Regions from separate parts of the Kitasatospora sp. NPDC059160 genome, predicted to be linked through region 3. Evidence: riboswitches for the same ligand, from Rfam matches in the RefSeq annotation. Region 3 holds a riboswitch; each other region holds the start of a gene.
What was found. A riboswitch is a leader RNA that binds a small molecule or an ion and turns the genes downstream of it on or off. The one in region 3 is predicted to bind cobalamin.
Positions count from the first base shown of each region.

Region 1 (6,967 bases), on a different contig from region 3:
CACCGGCCCGACCCGACGGCCGGACACGGAGGTGCGGGGCGATGGGGAAGGCCTTCGCCGGGGCCAGGCTGCGCCGGCTCCGGGAGGAACGCGGACTGAGCCAGGCCGCCACGGCGCGGATGATCGACCTCTCGCCCAGCTACCTCAACCAGCTGGAGCACGACGCCCGCCCGCTGACCGTCCCCGTCCTGCTGCGGCTCACCGAGGCGTTCGGCGTGGAGGCCGGGTACTTCGCCCCGCCGGACAGCGCCCGGCTCGCCGCCGAACTGCGCGACGGCCTCGGCGAGGAGCTCGCGTCCGGCCGGATCACCCCCGGTGACCTCGACGAGGTCGCCACCCGACTGCCCGCCGTGGCAAGGCTGTTGACCGACCTCGGGCGCGGCCGTCGCACCCTGGCCGAGCAGCTCGCCGTCCTCGCGGGGGACCGGGGCCCGGCCGCCGACACCCGGACCCCGCACGAGGAGGTCCGCGAGTTCTTCTACCGCCGGCAGAACTACGTCCATGAACTCGACACCGCCGCCGAGGAGTTGGCGGGCGAGATCCGGCTGCGGCGCGGCGGGGTGCGGGCGGTGCTGGCCGAACGGCTGGCCGACGTGCACGGCGTACGGCTCACCTCCGGCGGGGAGCAGCTGCACCGGTACGAGCCGCGGACCCGGACGCTGCGGCTGTCGGACCGGCTGCGCCCCGGCCAGCAGGCCTTCCGGCTGGCCACCCAGCTCGGCTACCTGGAACACGACGCGCTGCTCTCCGAACTCGCCGCCCAGGACAGCCCCGAAGGCTCGGCCGCGCACTCGCTCACCCGGATCGGCCTGGCCAACTACTTCGCCGCCGCCCTCGTCCTGCCCTACGCCGCCTTCCACGCCGAGGCCGAGTCCGCCCGCTACGACATCGAGCACCTCGCCGACCACTTCGGCGTCGGCTACGAGACGGTCTGCCACCGCCTCAGCACCCTCCAGCGCCCCGGCCTGCGCGGGGTGCCGTTCTCCTTCGTCCGGGTCGACCGGGCCGGGAACGTCTCCAAGCGGCAGTCCGCCACGCCCTTCCACTTCTCCCGCACCGGCGGCACCTGCCCGCTGTGGAACGTCTACGACGCCTTCGCCGCCCCGGGCCGGGTCCACGTCCAGGTCGCCGCCATGCCGGACGGGCGCCGCTACCTGTGGACGGCCCGCGCCGTCACCCGCTCGCCCGGCGGCTGGGGCCGGCCCGGCAAGACCTTCGCCATCGGCCTCGGCTGCGAACTCCGGCACGCGGGGCGGCTGGTGTACTCCGCCGGCCTTGACCTGACCGACGAGGCCGCCGCCACCCCGATCGGCCTGGGCTGCAAGGTCTGCGAACGCCCGGCCTGCGCCCAGCGCTCGGCCCCGGCGATCGGCCGCCCGCTGGCCGTCGACGAGCACACCAGCACCTTCGTCCCGTACCCGGCGTCCTCCTGAGCGGTGCCGCACGGGGCGAGGCAGCCCCCGGAGGGCCGTCGGACGAGTACAACCACCCTTCCTGCCATCGGGTTTGGTGACATTGGGCGGCGGGCATCGCCAGCCCGGAAGCCCCGTGCACCACGGGCGGAAGTGAGGTGGGACGGATGGCCGGCGACGAGACGCCACAGCCCTTCGCGACGTTCTGCGGCAACTGCAACTGCGGTTGCCCCCAGGTGTTCCTGGACCGGGAGGCCCCGGTGGACCGGCGGGTGAGGATCACCGACGACTTCGGTCAGCAGATCCGGATGAGCGAGGACCAGTTCCGCGACCTGGTGCGCCAGGCCAAGGAGGGACTGCTGGACCTCTCGGCGGCTTCGGCCGGCTGAACGCGATCGAACGGCGCCCGGGGGCGGCGGTCCGATGACCCGCCGCCGGTCCGGCGAAAGGCCGTGGTCGCGGCCCGGGACTCGCCGATCGGTGTCGGGGACACGGACACCTCGCTCTACAGGAACGCGTGGTCGACCTCGCGCTCTGGCTCGACCACCACCGGCCCGTCCTGGCCCTGTGACCCGTCGTGGCCCTGTGACCGCTCGGGCCCGCGTCGCGCGGCGGTGGGTCTGGACTTACTAGGACGTCCAACTATATGGTCGACGGCAGGTCCGCGGTGTCAGGGAAGCCGGTGTGAGTCCGGCACGGTCCCGCCACTGTGACCGGGGAGTTCGTCCTCGCAGATGACGGCCACTGGCAGCCAGCCGGGAAGGCCAGGGGGCGGGCGTGGATCCGGGAGTCAGGATACCGGCCGCGGATGATCCGTGTTTTCCACGAGGATGGAGACGACACGCATGACTCCGGGCCGCTGTTCCCGCTCCGCTGCCGTGCTGCCGACCGTCGGGGCCCATCGCCCCTGACGGTTCGTCACTTTACGCCTGCCGCGACGGCGTACGACCGTACGTCCGCTGCCGCGGCGTGCTCTCTCCATTCCTCCTCTCCCCACCCGTGACGAGAGAAGGAACCGATGGTCCGCGAACTGACCCACTTCATCGGCGGCAAGCGCGTCGCCGGGACGTCCGGCCGCTACGGCGACGTCTTCGACCCCAACACCGGCCGGGTGCAGGCCCGGGTGCCGCTGGCCGACCGGGCCGAGGTCGAGGCGGTGATCGCCGACGCCGCCCAGGCCCAGCCCGCGTGGGCGGCCTGGAACCCGCAGCGGCGGGCGCGGGTGCTGCTGCGCTTCCTGCAACTGGTCGAGCAGGAGAAGGAGGAGCTGGCCCGGCTGCTCTCCGCCGAGCACGGCAAGACTGTGGCCGACGCCCACGGCGACCTCCAACGCGGCCTGGAGGTGGTGGAGTTCGCCGCCGGGATCCCGCACCTGTTGAAGGGCGAGTTCACCGACAACGCCGGCACCGGCATCGACGTCTACTCGATGCGCCAGCCGCTCGGCGTGGTCGCCGGCATCACGCCGTTCAACTTTCCGGCGATGATCCCGCTGTGGAAGGCCGCACCCGCGCTGGCCTGCGGCAACTCCTTCGTTCTCAAGCCCTCCGAGCGGGACCCGTCGGTGCCGCTTCGGCTCGCCGAGCTGTTCCTGGAGGCCGGGCTGCCGCCGGGCGTGCTCAACGTGGTCAACGGCGGCAAGGAGGCGGTGGACACCCTGCTGGAGGACGAGCGGGTGCAGGCCGTCGGCTTCGTCGGCTCCACCCCGATCGCCCGGTACGTCTACGCGACGGCCGCCGCCCACGGGAAGCGGGCGCAGTGCTTCGGCGGCGCGAAGAACCACATGATCGTGATGCCGGACGCCGACCTCGACCAGGCCGCCGACGCGCTGATCGGCGCCGGCTACGGCTCGGCGGGGGAGCGCTGCATGGCGATCTCGGTGGCCGTCCCGGTGGGGGAGGAGACCGCGGACGCGCTGGTGGCCAAGCTGGTCGAGCGGATCGCCGCGCTCAAGGTCGGCCGCTCGGACGACCCGGCTGCCGACTTCGGCCCGCTGGTCGGCGCCGACGCGCTGGAGCGGGTCCGCGGGTACCTCGACCTCGGGGTCCGGGAGGGCGCCGAACTCGTCGTCGACGGGCGGGACTTCCGCCTTGAGGGCCACGAGGGCGGCTACTTCCTCGGCGCCTCGCTGTTCGACCGGGTGACCCCGGACATGCGGATCCACCGCGAGGAGATCTTCGGCCCGGTGCTCACCGTGGTCCGCGCCGCCGACTACGAGGAGGCGCTGCGGCTGCCCAGCGAGCACGAGTTCGGCAACGGCGTGGCCATCTACACCCGGGACGGCGACACCGCCCGGGACTTCGCCCGCCGGGTGGACACCGGCATGGTCGGCGTCAACGTGCCGATCCCGGTGCCGATCGCCTACCACACCTTCGGCGGCTGGAAGCGCTCCGCCTTCGGCGACCTCAACCAGCACGGTCCGGACTCGATCCGCTTCTACACCCGCACCCGCACCGTCACCTCGCGCTGGCCCTCCGGGGTCAAGGAGGGCGCGAGCTTCACCATGCCGACGATGGGGTGAACGCCGTGCACACCAGTGAACTGACGGAGGACCAGGCCGCGATCGCCGAGGCCGTCGGAGCCTTCGCCGCCGAGTACCTGGCCCCGCACGCGGTCGAGTGGGACCAGGCCAAGCACTTCCCGGTGGACGTGCTGCGCAAGGCCGCCGACCTCGGCCTCGCCGGGGTCTACGTCCGGGAGGACGTCGGCGGCTCCCAACTCTCCCGGCTGGACGGCGTGGTGGTCTTCGAAGCACTGGCGGGCGGCTGCCCGTCCGTCGCCGCCTACCTGTCCATCCACAACATGGTCGGCTGGATGGTCGACCGCTACGGCAGCGAGGACCAGCGCCACCGCTGGCTGCCCGCACTCTGCACCGCCGAGGACCTGGGCAGCTACTGCCTCACCGAACCCGGCGCCGGCTCCGACGCCGCCGCGCTCGCCACCCGGGCGGTGCGCGACGGCGACCACTGGGTGCTGGACGGCGTCAAGCAGTTCATCTCCGGCGCGGGCGCGGCCCGGGTGTACGTGGTGATGGCGCGCACCGGCGGCCCGGGCGCCTCCGGGGTGTCCGCCTTCGTGGTGGAGCGGGACGACCCGGGGCTCTCCTTCGGCCCCGACGAGCGGAAGATGGGCTGGAACGCCCAGCCCACCCGCCAGGTCGTCCTGGACGGCGTCCGGCTGCCCGCCGACCGCCTGCTCGGCGGCGAGGGCGAGGGCTTCCGGATCGCCATGGCCGGCCTGAACGGCGGCCGGCTCGGCATCGCCGCCTGCTCGCTCGGCGGCGCCCAGAGCGCCCTGGAGCGCACCACCGCCCACCTCGCCGACCGGGAGGCCTTCGGCGCCCGGCTGCTGCACGCCCAGGCGCTGCAGTTCCGGCTCGCCGACATGGCCACCGAGCTGGAGGCCGCCCGGGCGCTGCTCTGGCGGGCCGCCGCGGCCCTGGACCGGGGCGACCGGCGGGCACCGCAGCTGTGCGCGATGGCCAAGCGGCACGCCACCGACACCGGCTTCGAGGTGGCCAACCAGGCGCTCCAACTCCACGGCGGCTACGGCTACCTGGCCGAGTACGGCATCGAGAAGATCGTCCGCGACCTGCGGGTGCACCAGATCCTGGAAGGGACCAACGAGATCATGCGCGTCATCGTCGCCCGCGGCCTGATCGGAGCCGCCTGATGAGTGCCGAGGAGGTCCTGGTCCACCGCGAGGGCCGCGCCGGGCTGATCGTCCTCAACCGCCCCAAGGCGCTCAACGCCCTCACCCACGGCATGGTCCGGCGCATCGCGCGCGCCCTGGACGACTGGGAGCACGACCCGGCCGTGGCCACCGTGGTGATCACCGGCGCCGGGGAGCGCGGGCTCTGCGCGGGCGGCGACATCGTGGCCATCCACCGTGCCGCCACCGGCGGGGACCCGGGCGCCGCCGAGGAGTTCTGGCGCGACGAGTACCACCTCAACGCCCGGATCGCCCGCTACCCCAAGCCCTACGTGGCCGTGATGGACGGCATCGTGATGGGCGGCGGAGTCGGCGTCTCCGCCCACGGCAGCGTCCGGATCGTCACCGAACGCACCCGGATCGCCCTGCCGGAGACCGGGATCGGCTTCGTCCCCGACGTCGGCGGCACCTACCTGCTCGCCCTCGCCCCCGGCGAACTCGGCACCCACCTGGCCCTGACGGCCGGCTCCGTCGGCGCCGCGGACGCCCTGCTCTGCGGGCTCGCCGACCACCACGTGCCCGCCGAACGCCTCCCGGCGCTGCTGGACGACCTGGCCGAACGGCCCGTGCACGACGCCCTGGAACGGCACGTCGCCGCCGCGCCGCCCGGTCCGCTGGCCGGGCAGCGCGGTTGGATCGACCGCTGCTACGCGGCCGGTTCCGTCGAGGAGATCCTCGACCGGCTCGGCGACAGCGGCGAACCGGAGGCGAAGGCGGCCGCCGACCGGATCGCGGCCAACTCCCCGAGCGCCGTGAAGGCGACGCTCGCCGCCCTGCGCCGGGCCCGGGCGCTCGGCCCGCTGGAGGCGGTGCTCGACCAGGAGTACCGGATCTCCTGCGCGGCGCTGGCCACCCCGGACCTCGCGGAGGGCATCCGGGCCCAGGTGATCGACAAGGACCGCTCGCCGCGCTGGCACCCGGCCACCCTGGCCGAGGTCGAGGACGCCGTCGTGGCCCGCTACTTCGCCCCGCTCGGCGAGCGTGAACTCGGCCTCGCCGCCACCACACCCCTGGAGCGCTGGTGACCCTCGCGATCGGATTCGTCGGACTCGGCAACATGGGCGGCCCGATGGCCGCCAACCTGGTCAAGGCCGGTCACCGGGTGACCGGTTACGACCTCTCGGCGGCCGCCCGGGAGCGGGCGGCCGCCCACGGCGTGACGGTGGCGGGCTCGGCGGCGGAGGCCGTCGCCGACGCCCAGGTGGTGCTCACCATGCTGCCGACCGGACGCCATGTCCTGCAGGCCTACGAAGAGTTGACGCTCGCGGCGAGCGGGGCGCTGTTCGTGGACTGCTCCACCGTCGCGGTCGGCGACGCCCGGGTGGCCGCGGACCTCGCCCGTACGGTCGGGCACCGGGCCGTGGACGCGCCGGTCTCCGGCGGCGTCCCCGGAGCCGAGGCCGCGAGCCTGACCTTCATGGCCGGCGGGGACGAGGCCGAGTTCGCCGAGGCGGAACCGGTGCTCGCCGCGATGGGCCGCAAGGTGGTCCACTGCGGAGGCTCCGGTGCCGGGCAGGCCGCGAAGATCTGCAACAACATGATCCTCGGCGTCTCGATGATCGCGGTGAGCGAGGCCTTCGTCCTCGGCGAGCGCCTCGGCCTCAGCCACCGGGCGCTCTACGAGGTCGCCTCCACCGCCTCCGGCCAGTGTTGGGCGCTCACCACCAACTGCCCCGTCCCCGGGCCGGTGCCGACCAGCCCGGCCAACCGCGACTACGCCGCCGGGTTCGCGGCCGCCCTGATGGCCAAGGACCTGGGGCTGGCCGCCGACGCCGCCACCGCGACCGCAGCGCCGACCGAACTCGGCCGCCGGGCAGCCGAGTTGTTCGCCGACTTCGCCCAGGACG
Region 1 covers NZ_JBHZCN010000011.1:58,250-65,216, forward strand. The annotation lists gene ACFXOZ_RS06935 (short-chain fatty acyl-CoA regulator family protein) at 42-1,433, shown strand; gene ACFXOZ_RS06940 (hypothetical protein) at 1,580-1,801, shown strand; cobalamin riboswitch at 2,043-2,234, shown strand; gene ACFXOZ_RS06945 (CoA-acylating methylmalonate-semialdehyde dehydrogenase) at 2,431-3,930, shown strand; gene ACFXOZ_RS06950 (acyl-CoA dehydrogenase family protein) at 3,936-5,081, shown strand; gene ACFXOZ_RS06955 (enoyl-CoA hydratase/isomerase family protein) at 5,081-6,145, shown strand; gene mmsB (3-hydroxyisobutyrate dehydrogenase) at 6,142-6,967, shown strand, end outside.
Region 1: another riboswitch for cobalamin. It lies ahead of ACFXOZ_RS06945 (CoA-acylating methylmalonate-semialdehyde dehydrogenase); the one in region 3 lies ahead of ACFXOZ_RS17575 (ribonucleoside-diphosphate reductase subunit alpha).

Region 2 (6,967 bases), on a different contig from region 3:
TGGTGGGTGCTGAGGAGGTGCCAGAAGCGGGGGGTGAGGGGTGGGGTGGGGGTGGTGGGGTGGGTGGTGGTGCCCCAGTGGGAGGGGATGTGGTGTTCCTGGTGGAGGACGGGGAGGACGGCGGCGAGGTCGGGTTCGGGGACGGGGACGAGGCGGGCGATCGGGCGGAGGTGGGGTTGCCAGCGGCCGGCCACGCACTGGCGGAGCAGGGCGTCGAGGGTCTCGCGGCGGCCGGTGGCCTCGACGAGTTCGGTGAGGCGCAGGCCGAGGACCTGGGCGAGGGCGTGGGTCTGGTCCGGGTCGCCGTCCCAGTCGCCGGTCAGTTCGGCCTGGCGGTAGGTGGGCAGGGGGATGCCGACCCGTTCGGCGACGGTTTCCGGGGGGAGTTCCCGGGCGAGGCGGTGGTCGCGCAGGCTGACGGGGTGGCCGGGCATCAGGGCGGCGGCCGGGCACCAGAGGGCGCGGGCCAGGGCGATGAACTCGGTCTCGCCGGGGCGCAGCACGCCGTCCTCCCAGGCGAGGACGTGGCCGGGCAGCAGTCGGACGCCGTGTGCGGCCATGCCCTCGGCGACCTGCTCGGGGGTCAGCCCGAGGCCGGTTCGGTGAGCCCGGGCGGCCTCCGGCGAGAACGGCACCGGGGCGGGGGCGGCGACGGGGGGCTTTCTGCGGCGCATGGCCGAACCGTAGGCGTGGCCTGCGGCGCGGCCCCAGCCGCCGAACGCACGAAGCGGGGGCGCCGGGCTCTCGGTGGTACTGGGCGATCGCACAGGGCGGGGGCGGGTGCGTCGTGTGACCAACCCCTCCGTGACCTCGGTTGACTCCCGGTTCGGGCGCGTGATGGGATCCTGGGGCCAAACGGAGGCATGGAGAGGAAGCCGGTGCGAGTCCGGCGCGGTCCCGCCACTGTCACCGGGGAGCACGCTCGGAAAGTGCCACGGCGGACCGTCAGGGGCCGTTGGAAGGCCCGGGGGTGCGTCGGACCCGGAAGCCAGGAGACTCTCGCCCCCGGTACGTCGATCCAGGGCGCGGACCCTGAGTGAGGACACCCACGCGATGCAGGCTGCCCCGCCCGGTTGGATCCCCGGCTTCTCGATGTTGTGCGCCCGCTGACCCGCGCCGCCGCCTTCGGCCTGGGCGCGCTCGTGGGCTACGCCGCCGACGCCCGGTACGCCGACCCGCGCCGCGGCCACCCCGTCGCCCTGTTCGGCACGGCCGCGGGGCGGCTGGAGCGGCGGCTGTGGCGCGACGACCGGGCAGCAGGAGCCGGGTACACCGCGGTGTGCGTGGGTGCGGTCGCGGCCGGCGCGCTCGCCCTGGACCGTACGGTCGGGCGCCGTCCGCTGGGCCGGGCCGCGTTGGCGGCGGCGGCGACCTGGACGGTGCTCGGCGGCACCTCGCTGACCCGGGAGGCCCGCACCGTCGGACGCTCGCTGGCCGCGGGCGACCTGACGGCGGCCCGGGAGCGGCTGCCGCACCTGTGCGGGCGGGATCCGAGTGCCCTGGACGGGCAGCAGATCGCCCGGGCGGTGGTCGAGTCGGTGGCCGAGAACACGGCGGATGCCGTGGTGAACGCACTGGCCTGGGGTGCCCTGGCGGGCACGCCGGGGCTGCTGGCGTTCCGCGCGGTGAACACCCTGGACGCCATGGTGGGCCACCGCTCGCCCCGCTACGCCCGCTTCGGCTGGGCCTCGGCCCGGCTGGACGACGTGGCGGGCTGGCCGGGCGCCCGGCTGACGGCCCTGCTGACGGTGGCCGCCGCGCCCGAGCCCCGGACCGCCTGGCGGGTCTGGCGCCGGGACGGCTCCGCGCACCCGAGCCCGAACGCGGGCCAGGCCGAGTCGGCCTTCGCGGGGGCGGTCGGGGTCCGGCTGGGCGGGACGTTGCGGTACGGGGAGCGGGTGGAGCACCGGCCCGTCCTGGGTGCGGAGTTGCGGCCGGTGACGGTGGACGACATCGAGCGGGCCTGCACGCTGTCCCGGCGGGTGGGCGCGCTGGCGCTGGGTACGACGGTCGCGGGGCACGTCCTGCTGCGCATGCTGATGAGGAAGAGGGGTGGGGCATGACCAACGCACTGCTGGTCGCGGGGACGACCTCGGACGCGGGCAAGAGCGTGGTGACGGCCGGGATCTGCCGGTGGCTGGCCCGCCAGGGCGTGCGGGTGGCGCCGTTCAAGGCGCAGAACATGTCGCTGAACTCCTTCGTCACCGCCGACGGGGCCGAGATCGGCCGCGCCCAGGCGATGCAGGCGCAGGCCGCCCGGGTGGAGCCGGAGGCGGCGATGAACCCGGTGCTGCTCAAGCCGGGCGCGGACGGCCGCAGCCAGGTGGTGCTGCTGGGCAGGCCGGTGGCCGAGGTGGGCGCGCTGGACTACCGGGAGCGCAAGCCCGTCCTGCTGGAGCGCGCGCTGGAGTGCCTGGCCGATCTGCGCGCCCGCTACGACGTGGTGGTGTGCGAGGGCGCCGGCTCCCCCGCCGAGATCAACCTGCGCGACCGGGACATCGCCAACATGGGCCTGGCCACGGCCGCCGCGCTGCCGGTGGTGGTGGTCGGGGACATCGACCGCGGCGGGGTGTTCGCGGCGATGTACGGGACGCTGGCGCTGCTGTCGGCGGAGGACCAGCGGCACGTGGCCGGCTGGTTCGTCAACAAGTTCCGCGGTGACGCCCGGCTGCTGGCGCCCGGGCTGGAGATGCTGCACGAGCTGACCGGCCGTCCGGTGCTGGGCACGCTACCGATGCTGCCGGGCCTGTGGCTGGACGCCGAGGACTCGCTGGACCTGTCCACCGTGGTGGACCGGGTGGACGGGCGCGGGCCGCTGGGGGCGGACGTGCTGCGGGTCGCCGTGGTGCGCTTCCCGCGCCTGTCGAACTTCACCGACCTGGACGCGCTGGCCCAGGAGCCGGGCGTGCTGGTGCGCTGGGCGACCCGGCCGGAGGAGCTGGCCGACGCCGACCTGGTGGTGCTGCCCGGCACCCGGGCGACCGTGGCGGACCTCGCCTGGCTGCGCGAGCGCGGCCTGGAGCCGGCGTTGAAGGCGCGGGCGGCGGCCGGGCGGCCGGTGCTCGGGGTGTGCGGCGGCTACCAGATGCTGGCGCACTCGATCGAGGACGAGGTCGAGTCGAAGGCCGGTGTGGTCGACGGACTCGGGCTGCTGCCGACCCGGGTGCGCTTCGGCGTCGAGAAGGTGCTGGCGCGGCCGGTCGGCGAGGCGTACGGGCAGCGGGTGGAGGGGTACGAGATCCACCACGGGGTGGTGGCCGTCGAGGGGGGCGTTCCCTTCCTGGACGGTTGCCGGGTCGGCTCGGTCTGGGGCACCACCTGGCACGGCGCGCTGGAGAACGACGGCTTCCGCCGTGAACTCCTGCGCGAGGTCGCCGACTTGGCGGGCCGGGCGTTCGTACCGGCGCCGGACACCTCGTTCGCCGTGGCGCGCGAGTCCCGGCTGGACCGGCTGGGCGACCTGATCGAGGAGCACGCGGACACCGACGCGTTGTGGAAGCTGATCGAGGGCGGGGTGCCGGCGGCCGGATCGCTGCCGTTCCTCCTGCCCGGAGCACCTGGGAGTGACGCATGAGTGAGGTCCGCTATCCGTTCACCGCGATCGTCGGGATGGCCGACCTGCGGCTCGGGCTGCTGCTGAACGCGGTCTCCCCGGCCGTGGGCGGCGTGCTGGTGCGCGGCGAGAAGGGCACCGCCAAGTCGACCATGGTGCGCGCGCTGGCCGGGCTGCTGCCCGCCATCGCCGTCGTGGACAGCTGCCGGTTCGCCTGCGACCCGGCCGGGCCGGACCCGCAGTGCCCGGACGGCCCGCACGCCACCTTTGGGAGCCACCAACGGCCTTCCCAGCTGGTCGAGTTGCCGGTCGGCGTGGCCGAGGACCGGATCGTCGGCTCGCTCGACCTGGAGCGCGCGCTGGCCGAGGGCGTCAAGGCGTACGAGCCCGGCCTGCTCGCCAAGGCGCACCGCGGCGTGCTGTACATCGACGAGGTGAACCTGCTCCAGGACCACGTGGTGGACCTGCTGCTGGACGCCGCCGCGATGGGCCGCTCCTACGTCGAGCGCGAGGGCGTGTCGGTACGGCACGCGGCGCGGTTCCTGCTGGTCGGCACCATGAACCCGGAGGAGGGCGAGCTGCGGCCGCAGCTGCTCGACCGCTTCGGCCTGACCGTCGAGATCGCCGCCACCCGGGAGCCGGCCGAGCGCGCCGAGGTGGTCCGGCGCCGGCTCGCCTACGACGCCGATCCGGCCGGGTTCGCCGACCGGTTCGCGGCGGAGGAGCGGGAGCTGGCCGAACACATCACCGCGGCGCGGGAGTTGCTCCCGAAGGTCGAGCTGACGGATGTGGCGCTGCGTCAGATCACGGCGGTGTGCGCCGCGTTCGAGGTGGACGGGCTGCGCGCGGACATCGTGATGGCCCGCACCGCGGTCGCGCTGGCCGCCTGGGCCGGGCGGACGGAGGTGCTGGAGGAGGACGTCCGCAAGGCCGCCCAGCTGGCCCTGCCGCACCGGCGCCGCCGCAACCCCTTCGACGCCCCGGGGTTGGACGAGGAGCAGCTGGACCGCACGCTGGAGGAGCACGCCCAGCCGGAGGAGCCGGAGGTCGAGCCGGATCCGGAGGGTGACGGGCCGGAGCCCGACGGGGACGGTCCGGACGGGGGCGGTGACGGCGGCCCGGGTGACGGCGGCCCCGACGGCGGCGGCGCGCCCGAGCCGGCCGACGGCGCGGCCCCGGAGCCCGCGGCCACGGACACCGAGGCGCCCGAGCCGCAGCCCGTACCGGCCCAGCACCCCTCCCCCGCCCGGGAGTCGGCACCGGTCGCGGCCGGGGACCCGTACCGGACGCGGCTGTTCACCGTGCAGGGCACCGGCCACGGCGCCCAGGGCCGGCGCTCCCCCGCCGAGACCACCGGCGGGCACACCGTCCGGGCCCGCCGCCCGCAGGGTGCGCTCAGCCGGCTGCACCTGACCGCGACCCTCCAGGCCGCCGCGCCGCACCAGGTGGCGCGTGGGCGGGCCGGCCGGGCGCTGGTGCTGCACAAGGACGACTTCCGCGAGCAGGTGCGCCAGGGACGGGAGTCCAACCTGGTGCTGTTCGTGGTGGACGCCTCCGGCTCGATGGCCGCCCGGCAGCGGATGACCGCCGTCAAGGGCGCGGTGCTGTCGCTGCTGATGGACGCCTACCAGCGCCGGGACAAGATCGGCATGATCACCTTCCGCGGCGCGGACGCCGAACTGGCCCTGCCGCCCACCTCCTCGGTGGAGGTCGGCGCCGCCCGGCTGGAGACCCTGCCCACCGGCGGGCGCACCCCGTTGGCGGCCGGCCTGCTGCGCGCCCACGAGGTGCTGCGGGTCGAGCGGCTGCGCGACCCGAACCGGCGCCCGCTGCTGGTCGTGGTGACCGACGGCCGGGCCACCGGCGGGCGGGACGCGCTCGCCCGCTCCCAGCGGGCGGCCACCCTGTTCGCCGCCCAGGGCACCGCGAGCGTGGTGCTGGACTGCGAGTCCGGGCCGGTCCGGCTGGGCCTGGCCCGCACCCTGGCCGGGCTGCTCGGCGGCAGCGCCGTCAGCCTGGACGAGCTGCGCGCGGAGGGCGTGGCCTCGCTCGTCCGCGCCAACCGACCCGTCTCCACCTCGATCCGAAAGGCGGCCTGAGCCGACATGCCCAAGGGTGTCCCCGAGAGCGTTCCCGACGACGGCCTGACGACCCGTCAGCGCCGTACCCAGCCGATCACCGCCGTGCACACCGGCCCCGGGAAGGGCAAGTCCACGGCCGCCTTCGGCATGGCGCTGCGGGCCTGGAACCAGGGCTGGTCGGTCGGGGTGTTCCAGTTCGTGAAGTCCGCCAAGTGGAAGGTCGGCGAGGAGAACGCGCTGCGCGTGCTCGGCGCCTCCGGCGAGGGCGGCACCGTCGACTGGCACAAGATGGGCTCCGGCTGGTCCTGGATCCAGCGCTCCGCCGAGCAGGAGATGACCAGCGAGGAGGCGGCCAAGGAGGGCTGGGAGCAGGTCAAGCGCGACCTCGCCGCCGAGACCTACCGCTTCTACGTCCTGGACGAGTTCACCTACCCGATGCACTGGGGGTGGATCGACCCGGAGGAGGTCGTCGCGGTGCTCCAGGACCGCCCCGGCAGCCAGCACGTCGTCATCACCGGCCGGTACGCGCCCGAGGCGCTGACCGGGGTCGCCGACCTGGTCACCGAGATGACCAAGGTCAAGCACCCCATGGACGCCGGCCGCAAGGGCCAGCGCGGTATCGAGTGGTGACCTCTTGAACAACGTCCCCCGCCTCGTCGTCGCGGCGCCCTCCTCGGGCGCCGGCAAGACCACCGTCGCCACCGGCCTGATCGCGGCGCTCGCCGCGCGCGGGCTGGCGGTGTCGCCGCACAAGGTCGGCCCCGACTACATCGACCCGGGCTACCACGCGCTCGCCGCCGGGCGCCCGGGCCGCAACCTGGACGCCTTCATGTGCGGGCCGGAGCGGATCGCGCCGCTGTTCCTGCACGGCGCGGCGGGGGCGGACGTCGCCGTGGTCGAGGGCGTCATGGGCCTGTTCGACGGGGCCTCCGGGCGCGGGGAGCTGGCCTCCACCGCGCACGTCGCCAAGCTGCTGCGGGCCCCCGTGGTGCTGGTGGTGGACGGCTCCTCGCAGTCCCGCTCGGTGGCCGCGCTGGTGCACGGCTTCGCCTCCTGGGACCCGCAGGTGCGGCTCGCCGGGGTGATCCTCAACCGGGTCGCCTCCGACCGGCACGAGCACCTGCTGCGCGAGGCCCTGGAGGAGGGCTCCGGGGTGCCCGTGCTGGGCGCGCTGCGCCGCTCGGCGGCCGTGGCCACGCCGTCCCGGCACCTCGGGCTGATCCCGGCGGTGGAGCGCTCGGCGGAGGCCTTGCAGGCCGTTGCCGACATGGGCTCCCTGGTGGCGGCTTCGGTCGATCTGGACGCCGTACTGGAACTCGCCCGTACCGCACCG
Region 2 covers NZ_JBHZCN010000085.1:155-7,121, forward strand. The annotation lists gene ACFXOZ_RS30470 (transcriptional regulator) at 1-674, opposite strand, end outside; cobalamin riboswitch at 868-999, shown strand; gene ACFXOZ_RS30475 (cobalamin biosynthesis protein) at 1,107-2,063, shown strand; gene ACFXOZ_RS30480 (cobyric acid synthase) at 2,060-3,574, shown strand; gene ACFXOZ_RS30485 (putative cobaltochelatase) at 3,571-5,652, shown strand; gene cobO (cob(I)yrinic acid a,c-diamide adenosyltransferase) at 5,659-6,264, shown strand; gene ACFXOZ_RS30495 (cobyrinate a,c-diamide synthase) at 6,269-6,967, shown strand, end outside.
Region 2: another riboswitch for cobalamin. It lies ahead of ACFXOZ_RS30475 (cobalamin biosynthesis protein); the one in region 3 lies ahead of ACFXOZ_RS17575 (ribonucleoside-diphosphate reductase subunit alpha).

Region 3 (6,967 bases):
GCGACCTCCCAGATCGGCTTCGACGGGTCGTCCGGCTGCCCTCCCGCGGCCGCACCGCCGTTCGACGGGCCTGGGGTCGACGGGCCGCCGTTCGACGAGCCGGGGGTCGGCTTGCCCGAGACGGACGCGGACGCGACCGCACCGCCACCGGGCTTGGCCGGGTCGTCCTTCTTGCCGAACAGCAGCACTCCGCCCGCGGCCAGACCACCCACCAGGACGACGGCCACCGCGCCGCCGATGATCCTCACCCGGCGCTTGCGCCTGCCGTCGGCCTCGTTGCGGTCCGCCAGCGCCGCCCAGTCCGGCTCGACGCGCTGCGGCGGGACCGGCTGCTGCGGCGCGGCCGGCTGCTGCACGGCAACCGCCTGCTGCGGGGGACCCGGCTGCTGCGGGGCCTGCTGCCACTGCGGCTGCGGAGCCGGCGGCTGAACCGGCTGGGGCACCGGCTGGGGCACCGGCGGGACGGGCTGGGAGAACGGCTGCGCCGCCGGCGCCACCGGTCCGTACGAGGCCGGCGGCGGGCCGAAACCACCGCCCGGCGGCGCCACCGGACCCGGCCCCACCGGCTGCTGATTCTGTGCGCCCCCCGGCCCGGCGGGAGGCGTCCCCTGCGGCCCGTGCCCAGGTACACCAGTTCCGTCGCTCATGCGCCCAGATCGTAGGGCATCACCCGCACCGTCCCTCGGCCCGGTGACCGTTCCGTATCGAAACCAGGACGCCCGGCGCGCCGGGCCCGGGTGTCCGGCACCCGGATCCGGGGTGTCCGGCGGGCGGCCGCGACACGTCCGGAGCGTGGTTCCGGGCCTCGGACGTCCACGAACCGCCACCGGCCCGGGCACAACCCGTCATCGCGACAACACACCACGCCGTACTACATGTGGTGTCGCATCGAGGAGACACCACTACATGTATGCTCGCTTCTGCTGTCGATGCAGGGGAACCCGGTGGGAATCCGGGACTGCCCCGCAGCGGTGTGCGGGCGGCTCCAGCAGCCGTACCGCGAGTCCGAGTACCTGCCGAACAGCGTGCGCCACGGCCCTCCCGCAGAGGCCGCGCCAAGCACCAGCACCACCCCTCCGGGCCTCGCGGGCGGGCCGGGGAGACACCTCGCGCGACGCTTTTTGCGTTCGCGCCGTGCTCCCCTGCCCAGATCGGCCCGGGTGACCCCGATCACCGCCGCACGATCGCCGCCAGGAGAGAGCGCCTTGACCACCGCTGCCTCAGTCACCCTGCCCGCCCAGGGCTCCGGTACCGCCTTCACCGACCCGACGGTCTCCGACCCCGGCGGTGCTCTCCTGCGGCTGCTCACCGACCGCAGCGCCGACCTCACCGAGGTCGACCCCGGCCATGTCGCCGCCGCCGCGCTGCGCGGCCGCCACGCCGGCTCGGACTTCGCCGAGCTGCGCGGTCTGGCCGTGGACGCCGCCGCGTCGATGATCGCCGAGGACCCCCAGTACTCGAAGCTGGCCGCCCGCCTGCTCGCCCTGGAGATCGTCGACGAGGCGAACAGCCAGGGCTCGACCTCCTTCTCCGCCTCGATCGCCGTCGGCCACGCCGAGGGCCTGATCGGCGACACCACCGCGGCCTTCGTCGCCAAGCACGCCGACGCCCTGAACGCGCTCGTCGACACCAAGGGCGACGACCGCTTCGAGTACTTCGGCCTGCGCACCGTCCAGTCCCGCTACCTGCTGCGCCACCCGATCACCCGCAAGGTGATCGAGACCCCGCAGCACTTCCTGCTCCGCGTCGCCTGCGGCCTGGCGGTCGGCGACTCCGAGCAGTCGGTGCGCGAGGTGTCCGAGCTGTACGGCCTGATGAGCCGCCTGGAGTACCTGACCTCCTCGCCGACGCTCTTCAACTCCGGCACCCGGCACCCGCAGATGTCCAGCTGCTACCTGCTGGACTCGCCGCTGGACAACCTGGACTCGATCTACAACCGCTACGCGCAGATCGCCCGCCTCTCCAAGCACGCCGGCGGCATCGGCCTGTCCTACTCGCGCATCCGCTCGCGCGGCAGCCTGATCCGCGGCACCAACGGCAAGTCCAACGGCATCGTCCCGTTCCTGCGCACCCTCGACTCCTCGGTCGCCGCCGTCAACCAGGGCGGCCGCCGCAAGGGCGCGGCCTGCGTCTACCTGGAGACCTGGCACGCCGACATCGAGGAGTTCCTGGAGCTCCGCGACAACACCGGTGAGGAGGCGCGCCGCACGCACAACCTCAACCTGGCCCACTGGATCCCGGACGAGTTCATGCGCCGCGTGAACGCCAACGCCGACTGGTCGCTGTTCTCCCCCGCCGACGTCCCCGAGCTGGTCGACCTGTGGGGCGCCGACTTCGACGAGGCCTACCTCAAGGCCGAGCTGGCCGGCAAGGCCGTCCGCACCATCCCGGCGCAGACCCTCTACGCCCGCATGATGCGCACCCTCGCGCAGACCGGCAACGGCTGGATGACCTTCAAGGACGCCTCCAACCGCGCCGCCAACCAGACCGCGCTGCCCGGCCGCACGGTGCACTCCTCCAACCTGTGCACCGAGATCCTGGAGGTCACGGACGACTCCGAGACCGCCGTCTGCAACCTTGGCTCGGTCAACCTCGGCGCGCACGTGGCCGAGGGCGCGTCCGTCGAGGACCTGCTCGGCGCCATGGACTGGGAGCGCCTCGACGCCACCGTCCGCACCGCCGTGACCTTCCTCGACCGCGTGGTGGACATCAACTTCTACCCGACCACCGAGGCCGGCACCTCCAACTCCCGCTGGCGGCCGGTCGGCCTCGGCGTGATGGGCCTCCAGGACGTCTTCTTCAAGCTGCGGATCGACTTCGACTCCGCCGAGGCCGCCCGGCTGTCCACGCTGATCGCCGAGCGCATCATGCTCACCGCCTACGAGCGCTCCGCCGACCTGGCCGAGCAGCTCGGCCGCCACGAGGCCTACGGCGAAACCCGCGCCGCCCGCGGCGAGCTGCACATCGACCACTTCCCGAGCGCCGCCCCGGAGTGGACCGACCGCTGGACGGCGCTGCGCGCCCGCATCGCCGAGACCGGCCTGCGCAACTCGCTGCTGCTCGCGATCGCCCCGACCGCGACCATCGCCTCCATCGCCGGCGTCTACGAGTGCATCGAGCCGCAGGTGTCCAACCTGTTCAAGCGCGAGACGCTCTCGGGCGAGTTCCTCCAGGTCAACCCGTACCTGGTGCGCGAGCTCAAGGAGCTCGGCGTCTGGGACCAGCAGACCCGCGACGCCCTGCGCGACGCCAACGGCTCCGTCCAGGAGCTCGGTTGGCTGCCGGAGCAGGTCCGGTCGCTGTACCGCACCGCGTGGGAGCTGCCGCAGCGCGCGCTGATCGACCTGGCCGCGGCCCGCATGCCGTACCTGGACCAGAGCCAGTCGCTGAACCTCTTCATGGCGGCGCCGACCATCGGCAAGCTCAGCTCGATGTACGCCTACGCGTGGAAGGTCGGTCTCAAGACCACCTACTACCTGCGCTCGCGCCCCGCGACCCGGATCGCCCAGGCCGCCTCGGGTGCCGCCCGCACCGCCGCTGGTACGCCGGTGCCGGTGAACACCCCGACCCTCACCCCCGAGGAAGAGGCCGCACTGGCCTGCTCCCTGGAGAACCCCGAGTCCTGCGAGGCCTGCCAGTAATGTCCGACGATCGCCAGAAGATGCTGCTCGACCCCGGCTTCGAGCTGACCCTGCGCCCGATGCGCTACCCGTCGTTCTACGACCGGTACCGCGACGCGATCAAGAACACCTGGACCGTCGAGGAGGTGGACCTGCACTCGGACGTCGCCGACCTGGCGAAGCTGAGCGAGGGCGAGCGCCACATGATCGGCCGCCTGGTGGCGTTCTTCGCGACCGGTGACTCGATCGTCGCGAACAACGTGGTGCTGAGCCTCTACAAGCACATCAACTCCCCGGAGGCGCGGCTGTACCTGTCGCGCCAGCTGTTCGAGGAGGCCGTGCACGTCCAGTTCTACCTGACGCTGCTGGACACCTACCTTCCGGACCCGGAGGACCGCAACGCGGCCTTCGCCGCGGTGGAGAACATCCCCTCCATCCACCAGAAGGCCCAGTTCTGCTTCAAGTACATGAACGCGGTCGACCACATCGACTCGCTGCAGACCAAGGAGGACCGCCGCGCGTTCCTCCTGAACCTGATCTGCTTCGCGGCCTGCGTCGAGGGCCTGTTCTTCTACGGCGCCTTCGCATACGTGTACTGGTTCCGGTCGCGCGGTCTGCTGCACGGCCTGGCCACCGGCACCAACTGGGTGTTCCGCGACGAGTCCATGCACATGGACTTCGCGTTCTCCGTGGTCGACACCGTCCGCGAGGAGGAGCCCGACCTCTTCGACGACGAGATGGCCAAGCAGGTCACCGAGATGCTGGAGGAGGCCGTCGAGGCCGAGCTCCAGTTCGCCCAGGACCTGTGCGGCGACGGCCTGCCCGGCATGAACACCGCCTCGATGCGCGAGTACCTCCAGGCCGTCGCGGACCAGCGCCTCGCACGGCTCGGGATGCCGATCCGGTACGGGTCGACCAACCCGTTCGGCTTCATGGAGCTCCAGAACGTCCAGGAGCTGACCAACTTCTTCGAGCGCCGGGTGTCGGCGTACCAGGTCGCGGTCGAGGGCTCGGTCTCCTTCGACGACGACTTCTAGGTCGAATATCGTTCGGCTTCAACAGCGGGACACAGCGGGGCTGCCGTCACGGCAGCCCCGCTGTTCTCGGTTCCAGGCGTACGGGGGTAGCACAGACATGTCCAAGCTCCAACAACGGGTGATCGACGGCCCGTTCGGACCGATACAGCTCAGCCACGACCGCTGGCCGACCGTCGTGGCCCGGGTGCAGGGGGCGGGGATGCCCACCGTCACCGTGGTGCCCGACCGCGACCACGGCGCGATGAACATCAACGGGAGCAACATCCCGACCACCCGGAAGTCCCGCACCCGCACGGCCATTCTGGGCGACCGCACCTACGAGTTGAGATCGACCAGCCTCCGCCACGCAGAGCTGCGCCGCAACGGCACCCTCATCGCCCACGCCCACGGCAGCTTCCGGTCGTACGCCCCGGGAAGATCCATCCCCGGCCTCGACGCCAAGGTCACCTGGTCCCAGGGCATCGACCCGACGGATGTCGCGGTCGGCCAGTCCATGGTCCTCGCCTTCGGCGCCGGCGCCCCGGGCATCGTCCTGCGGACCATTTTCTTCTGGACCGACAACCTCACGTGACACACCAGGGGTGCCCCACCCGGGGCACCCCTGTTCTTCTACTCGGCCAAGAACTCCCCGCCCTTGACCCCGGCCACGAACGAAGCCCAGGCATCAGCATCGAACAGCAGACCTGGCCCATCCGGGTCCTTCGAGTCCCGGACCGGCACGCCCCCAACCCCGCCTATGGCTATCTCCACACAGTTGCTCTGCGCACCGGAGAACGACGACTTTCTCCAGCTCAGGTCAGCGGCCGCCCCCTTGGGGATGCTACTCATCGCCGTCCCTTCCTTTCGCAATGCGCTCAATGAACGCAATCGATTCCTTGCGAGGCAGCGACTCCGCCAGAGCCCGCCGGAACAGGTTCGAGTAGTTGAAGACCTCGCCCGGCTCCTCGATGTAGAGCGTGCTGAGGAGACTGTCCACGTACACGACGTCCGTCTCCGTGCTCTCGGGGAAGCTCAGGATGACGAGTGGACCGAACAGCGCCGCATGAACATCCGATTCCTCCGGCAGCACCTGGATGTTGATATTGGGCCGGCCCGCCATGGCGACCAGATAGTCGAGCTGCTCTCCCATCACCGACCGCCCACCGATCTGGTGCTTCAACACGGACTCCGACAGCACAACCCAGAGCCGAAGCGGAGATTCGCGCGTCAGGACCGATCGCCGCTCCAACCGAACCTTCGTCAGCTGCTCAACCTGCTCGACACTGGCATCCTCTATCTGCGCCCGAACGACGGCCCGGGTGTAGTCCTCCGTTTGCAGGAGCCCCGGAACGAGGAAGGTCTCCACGCTGTACGCGTCCGAGGCGTCAGCCTCCAACGAGATGTAGTCCGCGTAGAGCGGCGACAGCGCGTCCGAATATCTGTCCCACCAGCCACGCAGGCGCCCCTCGCGCGACAGTTCCTCCAGTCGACCGCGCACCACATGGTCCGTCACGCCGTAGAGGTCGAGTAGCAGCCTGAGATCCACAAGCCTGATTCCAGACTGCGCGGCCTCAATCCGGCTGATCTTGCTCTCGGCACAGTCCAGTTGTCTGGCCGACTGGACCATCGTCATCCGCGCAGCAACCCGCAACTCCTTGAGCGTTCGAGCGAGCCGTCGCTGTCGAACCGTCGGATTCCTGTTCACGGGCACGCGTTGACCTCCCAGCCGTATGTGCGCTGCCAGTCTGCCGCCCTCTGCTCTGGACAACAATCTTTGATCGGTTCCCAAAGTAGGGACTTGCACTCCAGAAGACATCAGGAGCATGCTACTCAACGTAGTCCTCCAGTAGACACATCGTGATCATGGCGGACTCTCACCGGGCATCCCCATGCCTTCTCCAGCGCTCTCACCTGCACACTCCAGAGGTGGCCCTGCCATGAGCGAACAGACCTGCTGGCTCCCCCGGCACCCCAAGTCCCCCCGCAACGCCCGCCAGGAGCTCCGCTCCTTCCTCCTCCCCCACCCCTCCGCCGAACCCCTGCTCCCCACCGGCGAGTTGCTCCTCAGCGAGCTCGTCACCAACGCGGTCACCCACGCCCGCACCCCGGGCGACCGCCTGATCTTCGTCCGCCTCCAGCTCCCCTCCCCCACCACGCTCCGCATCGAGGTGCACGACGCCGACAGCGAGAAGCCCTCGCTCCGGCCCGCCTCCCTCACCTCCGAGAGCGGCCGGGGCCTGCTCCTCGTCCAGGAGTTGGCCTCGGCGTGGGGCTGCTGCCCGCGCAGGGGCGGCATCGGCAAGTTCATCTGGTGCCACATCACCGTGCCCA
Region 3 covers NZ_JBHZCN010000036.1:27,059-34,025, reverse strand. The annotation lists gene ACFXOZ_RS17580 (hypothetical protein) at 1-443, opposite strand, end outside; cobalamin riboswitch at 904-1,036, shown strand; gene ACFXOZ_RS17575 (ribonucleoside-diphosphate reductase subunit alpha) at 1,230-3,641, shown strand; gene ACFXOZ_RS17570 (ribonucleotide-diphosphate reductase subunit beta) at 3,641-4,657, shown strand; gene ACFXOZ_RS17565 (hypothetical protein) at 4,755-5,228, shown strand; gene ACFXOZ_RS17560 (DUF397 domain-containing protein) at 5,267-5,485, opposite strand; gene ACFXOZ_RS17555 (helix-turn-helix domain-containing protein) at 5,478-6,347, opposite strand; gene ACFXOZ_RS17550 (ATP-binding protein) at 6,574-6,967, shown strand, end outside.